2 linked regions of the Haloglycomyces albus DSM 45210 genome follow. Each later gene encodes a partner of the first gene's protein in a complex. Links are inferred from orthologs where the notes say so. Each region holds a gene or a part of one and is shown in the gene's direction. Other genes may lie near its edges.

Region 1 (3,259 bases):
CACCGCGACCGAGGAGGCGAACGGAGACTCGGAGTCCGGCCCTGAATTCTCCGGCCCCGACGCCACCGATGAGGACGACCTAGGCGCGATGGGAGACGGAGAGAACGGCGACACGACCGGCGAAACCGACGAGAGCGGCGGCACCATTCAGCGTGTGACCAGCGGTACGGAATACGATTCCAGCGATAACGTCCTAGAGATGCTCCGCACTCTGGAGAACGACCCCGCCGCGGAGGTCAGCGAGGCACCGAAAGACCTGCGCGAAATGATCGCGGATTCATCCTCCTGGCGGGATTGCCAGAAAGCGATCCTGGAAACCTACGCCCTCCCACTCGTGGCTGATTTCGCCACCTTCGACGGCGAACCGGCCGTGGTGTTCCTACTGGCCTCGGATTCGGGAGACACCGCAGTAGCGGTAGGTCCCGAATGCAGCGACGGCATCATCAACGAGCTCTACATCTCCGACTGAACACACCGACGGGAGCGGACCGACAGCGGCCGGACGTGCCCGGTGCGTGACTGGCGGCACATGTCAGCCTAGAGGGGAATAGGCCAACCGGCACTGGCGTTAGCTAATTGAAACAGACTTAAGCCCCAGGAGATTGCTGTGAGCGAGACTGAAGAAGTACGAGACGTGATCATCGTCGGTTCGGGACCGGCAGGCTACACCGCTGCGGTCTACACCGCACGTGCGGACCTCAAACCGCTGGTGTTTGAAGGCTCGCAGTTCGGTGGGGCGCTGATGGACACCACCGACGTGGAGAACTACCCGGGGTTTGTGGACGGCATCATGGGACCCGATCTCATGGATGAAATGCGGAAACAAGCCAAACGCTTCGGTGCCGAGCTCGTTCCCGAAGACGTCAGCCGCATGGAGTTGGAAGACACCATCAAGCGCGTCTGGGTCGGCGACCAGGAATACCGTGCCCGTACGGTCATTCTGTCCACCGGCTCGGCCTTCCGTAAACTCGGCGTCCCCGGCGAGGACGAATACATGGGGCACGGAGTGTCGGCCTGCGCCACCTGCGACGGCTTCTTCTTCCGCGACCAGCACATCGTCGTGGTCGGTGGCGGTGACACCGCCATGGAGGAAGCCACGTTCCTCACCAAGTTCGCTGAAAAGGTGACGATCGTACACCGCCGTGACACCTTCCGGGCCTCACGCATCATGGCCGAGCGGGCCATGGACAACCCGAAGATCGACGTTCGCTGGAACAGCGTCGTTACCGAGATTCTGGGCGAAGACAAGAAGGTCTCCGGCCTTCAGATCAAAGACACCGTGACCGGTGAGGAAAGCGTGATGGACGATGTGACCGGGGTGTTCCTGGCAATCGGCCACGACCCGCGTTCCGACCTGTTCAAAGGCCAGGTCGACCTCGACGACAACGGCTACGTCGTCACGCAGCCGGGCTCGACTCGCACGAACCTGCCGGGCGTCTTCGCCGCCGGCGACCTGACCGACCCGTTCTATCAACAAGCGGTGACGGCAGCCGGAACCGGTTGCATGGCAGCGCTCGACGTTGACAACTACTTGTAGTACCTTCCCGATCGCAAGGAGAGAAATCATGGCTGACACGAAATCCGGAGCCGCCGGTAAGGCCGTACCCGTAACCACCGACGAATTCGAAGCCGAAGTGCTGCAGTCGGACAAACCGGTTCTGGTCGACTTCTGGGCGACCTGGTGCGGCCCGTGCCGCAAAGTCGCGCCGGTCCTGGACGAACTGGCCAACGAAACCGACGAGGTCGACATCCGCAAGTTGGACGTAGACGCCAACCCGGACATTGCCCGTCAGTTCAGCGTCATGAGCATTCCGACCATGATCCTGTTCAAGGACGGCAAAGCCGCCGACCAAATGGTAGGAGCCAACTCCAAACCGGTCATCAAAAAGTTCGCTGGTTTGAAGTAAGGTGACCGCTCAGCTTGCCCCAGGCACTCCATATTTACGCTGTGGGGGATTCTCACGACCTGAAGGTCGCGACGAATCCTCCTCGCGCAAATCTGCAGCACCTGGAACAACCTGAGCTCCCCTCCAGCTCTACCGCTTCTGCGCTTCGCTGGAAGCTCGCCAGTTTCGTCGGGGTATTCATGGTGGTTGAGCTCTGTAGGGAACACAGCCAGCTCTACCGCTTCTGCGCTTCGCTGGAAGCTCGCCAGTGACGTAAAGGACTTGTGTGGTAGTCGAGGCTTCGCTGGAAGCTTCCTAGGTCTTGGTGGAGCGGTTCCATAGATTTAAAGCCGCGAGCGCTAATGGCGCTCGCGGCTTTTGCGTGCCCTGTCGGTGTCGATGAGACCGAGCGATGAGCTCTGACTACGAGGACTCGTATTCGCGAATCATGTCGATGTGCCCGGTATCGAGTAGCAGTAGGTCGAATTCGGATTCCATGTCGTTCTCGTTGGCCGCTTCGGCGTCGCTGGCGATGGCGCTGTGCATCTCCAGGCGCAATCGGGGGTAGCCGTGGTCGGGAGTGACGGTTTTGAACCCTACCGAGCGGAAGAAGTCGGCCGGAGCCACGCAGGCTTCCCCTTCTCCCCGTGCGTCGCCGAAAGCCTCCAATGCGTACAGTCCTTTGCGCCGCACGTCGGTGGCCGCCGCTTGAATCAGTTGTCGCCCGAGACCCCGTCCTGTCAGTTCCGGTGCCACGTAGGCGGTCATGATGAGCGCGGCGTCGGTGGATACCGGTCCGGACGGGAATTCCTCGGCACGCGGGACGAACTTGGGGGAGGCGTACATGATGAATCCGGCGAGTTTTTTACCCTGGAAGGCGAGTCGTCCGCATGATCCCCATTGGAGGAGCGTCTGTGAAATCCAGGCTTCCTTCTCCAGTGAGGGGTCTCCGACCTCAGCGGCGGCATCGGCACAGACGGGGGAGAGCTCCCAGAATATGCAGTGCCGGCATTTGCGTGGTAGCCGATCCAGGGAGTCCAAGGTGAGGTTCTCAATACGCCTCTGTTCCACCTGTCAAGGTTACTTCGATTTACCGAGAGATGGTCGCCGAACACGCCCGCACCCTGTCAGGTTTACGACTCTTGAGGGTTAGTGCCGTCCTGTTGCCATCAGCTCGGTTGTCATATGCCACCTGGTGTTCTGTTCGAAACATTTTCTCGTCGCGGAGGATTTTGAGAGTTAGATTCGAAAAACAACCGCACGCTGGGTACCGTCACGAGCACACTGGGGTTCACGCCGGTGAGACGACCTGGAGGTGAACGTGATTATTGCCCGACGACATTACGCCGATCCTGACCACGTCGTTCCGTTAT
Region 2 (3,137 bases), 870 kb from region 1 along the record:
ACCTCAAAGTACTCAAAGACTACGGCCTGGTCACCTCGCAACGACGAGGCACATGGATCTACTACACCGCCACCGCCGCAACCCTCGACCTTCTGTCCACAGTCCTTTCCACCCGTGAGGTAACCACTGCATGAGCACGGACGTCGAAACACCCCAAACAAACAAAACGGGTGGACAACTCTCCACCCTCGACAAATACCTACCCGTCTGGATCGGCGCGGCCATGCTCGCCGGCCTCGCTCTGGGACGCTGGGTACCCGGAATCGAAAGCGCCCTGGAATCGGTGGAAATCGGAGGCATCTCCATGCCCATCGCCGCCGGGCTCCTCCTGATGATGTACCCCGTCCTCGCCAAAGTCCGCTACGACCGGCTGGACACCGTCACCGGCGACAGAAAACTGCTGATCTCGTCGCTGATCCTCAACTGGCTGGTCGGCCCCGCCGTCATGTTCGCGCTCGCCTGGACCTTCTTGGCGGATCTACCGGAGTTCCGCACCGGACTGATCATTGTCGGATTGGCCCGTTGCATCGCCATGGTCATCATCTGGAATGACCTCGCCTGTGGGGACCGCGAAGCCGCTACCGTCCTCATCGCCCTGAACTCGATTTTTCAGGTACTCGCTTTCGGATTCCTCGGTTGGCTGTACCTGTCGGCCCTGCCGAACTGGTTGGGTCTCGAAGGTGCCGGTCTTGACGTCTCTGGATTCGAAATCGCTCTGAATACCGCTGTTTTCTTGGGAATTCCGCTGGCCGCCGGATATCTCACGCGGAAATTCGGGGAGCGATCCCGGGGCCGCGAATGGTATGAAGACAACTTCATTCCCAAGATCGGACCGTTTGCCCTCTACGGGCTACTGTTCACCATCGTGATTCTCTTTGCCCTCCAAGGCGAGGCCATCACGACTCGCCCAGGCGACGTCGCCCGTATTGCCCTACCGTTGTTGGTGTACTTCGCCGCAATGTGGGCCGGGTCGTTCCTACTCGGCAGGGCGATCGGTTTGCCGTACGATCGCACGGCGACCCTTGCCTTCACCGCCGCCGGTAACAATTTCGAACTGGCCATCGCAGTGGCCATTGCGACCTTCGGCGTCACCTCTGGGCAAGCACTGGCCGGTGTCGTTGGTCCCTTGATCGAAGTGCCGGTATTGGTCGCCTTGGTATACGTCAGCCTGTGGGCACGTAAGTTCTTCCGCAATCCAGACGACGCCCTGCGGGCATGATGTGGTGCTCTATGGACTCTTCGGTTACGGTCGCATCGATCAAGACGAGCCGTCTATCGCTGGGCATTGAAAATTGGCCCTCGACACAACCAAGCAAAGGATGACTAGCATGTCCGAGATACCGTCCGTGCTGTTCGTGTGCGTCCACAATGCGGGCCGGTCACAGATGGCCGCCGGTTGGCTGAGGCATCTGGCCGGTAACCGTGTCGAGGTTCGCTCGGCTGGATCGGATCCGGCCGATGCGGTCAATCCGGCTGCCGTCGAAGCGATGGCGGAAGTCGGCATCGACATCACCCAGCAGGAGCCCAAGATCCTCACTACCGACGCGGTGGAAGCCTCTGACGTCTGCATAACCATGGGCTGCGGTGACGCCTGCCCGGTGTTTCCCGGTAAGCGTTACCTCGATTGGGATCTTGCGGACCCCGCCGGGCAAGGAGTCGAAGCGGTTCGTCCGATCCGGGACGACATCAGGGCTCGGGTGGAGGAGTTGTTGACGGAACTGCTACCGGAACAGGAAAGATGAGTTCGTTGGGGCTGGGCCTACGGGCGTGTCTCAATTCAATGAACTACCAAGCAAGTCCATAGGTATCCAGTTGGTCTATACGATCCGGCGAGATCCCGGACGCCTCGATGAGATCAGAGGCATTATCTCCACATCGGTTCAGCAGCGCCAAACTGGTGATGATGAACCCTTCCTGCAAGAGGCCGCCGACATCATGTCTGTACAGGCCAGAGTCGATCAGTGTTGATAGGAAGGACCGCAAAACGGGTGGGTCAATCTTGCACTCATCGGAAGTAATGTTACTGATACCAGAATCGAGATTGTGGTCCGTTTCCAAAGCTGATTTGATCGCGACAAATAGACGGCCCGGTCCATTTGAGGGATTCCAGATTGTTGTGTCCCCAACGTCAAACATAATGCTCATATTTCTCGATCCAATGTATTGTTCATGTTTAATCAATTGGGCTGTAAAGTATCACGACATCGACACGACTGGACATCGATTTTTGTGGGCGGCTTTGGTGCTGCCGCTTGGGCTCAGGCGAATCCGGCTGTGCCTTGCTTCGCCGTGAGGTGACGATGGTGCTCTGATGTATAGCGCGATAAGCAGAGTGACGTGGATTAGCCGTTAGTACTCTAGCCGTAGTTTGTGTTTTAGCGGTGGGAGGTGGTCGTCTCGTCGCTTGTAGTGGCATTCTTTTGCTGTTCGTGCGTGTCTTCGTTTTCTGTCTGACCAGGCTATAACCTGTTGTACGGTGGCGCGCATGGATAGGCAGAACACGGCAATCAAGTGAGCGGTGTGGGGCAGGCTGATCGGGTCGACGTCTTGTGACTGGTTGGTGGTTCTGAACTGGAGCGTGGCGATCAGATGGATGAGAAACGCCGTGATGACGAATGTCAGGTGTCGGTAGGTGGACGTCCAGGTCCGTACCTGATGGTGGTCGAGTCCGTGGCAGCTTTTGGCGTGTTGGAAGGCCTCTTCGATCGACCAGCGTGATCCGGCAACGTGGATCAGTTGGGCCAGTCCGGCCGGTGTGGGCCACCAGGCGTGGTAGAACGCTCGTTCACCGGTGGAGCGGTTTTCGCGAACCAGCAGGTAACGGTATCCGTCCGCGTGGTCGGGGTCGTCGAAGGTGACCATCGCCCACCGGTAGGTGCGCCTTCCTTTGGCGCCCTGTCCGATCGCTCGGGTCTGCCAGGAGTCGTCCGGGAGCCAATCGGTGACCCGTCCGGCTGGTTCGGCTCGCCGTCGGGGGGCGGGTGCGGATCCGGGTGGTGGCCTTGACGGCGAGAACGAACGGGATCTGTTGCTTCCAGAGTTCGTCCTTGAGGTCAGGGGATTGCCCGTAGACGGCGTTACCGGTGGCCGCACTGATCGCTTCTGACCCGATCCGGTCGGCCCACGTAGCGGTCATG

Evidence for each region.
Region 2: the proteins of trxA (region 1) and HALAL_RS0108750 are in contact, whole or in part, in an NMR structure (PDB 2IPA), measured with the Bacillus subtilis proteins. The link is inferred for Haloglycomyces albus DSM 45210 from one-to-one orthologs.

Annotation. Positions count from the first base shown.
Region 1 is NZ_AZUQ01000001.1:996,906-1,000,164, reverse strand. Bases 298-3,236 are described here. They hold trxA (thioredoxin), read left to right. Parts: upstream 298-1,565; coding sequence 1,566-1,907; downstream 1,908-3,236. Other genes in these bases: HALAL_RS0104695 (GNAT family N-acetyltransferase), read right to left, coding at 2,310-2,957; trxB (thioredoxin-disulfide reductase), read left to right, coding at 608-1,537; HALAL_RS0104710 (hypothetical protein), read left to right, coding at 298-469. Outside these bases: more of HALAL_RS0104710, read left to right, coding at 1-297. UniProt on the Bacillus subtilis protein: Participates in various redox reactions through the reversible oxidation of its active center dithiol to a disulfide and catalyzes dithiol-disulfide exchange reactions.
Region 2 is NZ_AZUQ01000001.1:1,864,590-1,867,726, forward strand. What follows is about bases 214-3,030. They hold HALAL_RS0108750 (arsenate reductase/protein-tyrosine-phosphatase family protein), read left to right. Parts: upstream 214-1,319; coding sequence 1,320-1,742; downstream 1,743-3,030. Other genes in these bases: arsB (ACR3 family arsenite efflux transporter), read left to right, coding at 214-1,219; HALAL_RS0108755 (DUF6086 family protein), read right to left, coding at 1,786-2,145; HALAL_RS17565 (hypothetical protein), read right to left, coding at 2,350-2,862; HALAL_RS16780 (IS701 family transposase), read right to left, coding at 2,786-3,030. Outside these bases: HALAL_RS0108740 (ArsR/SmtB family transcription factor), read left to right, coding at 1-134; more of arsB, read left to right, coding at 131-213; more of HALAL_RS16780, read right to left, coding at 3,031-3,137. UniProt on the Bacillus subtilis protein: Catalyzes the reduction of arsenate [As(V)] to arsenite [As(III)]. In vitro, can dephosphorylate para-nitrophenyl phosphate (pNPP).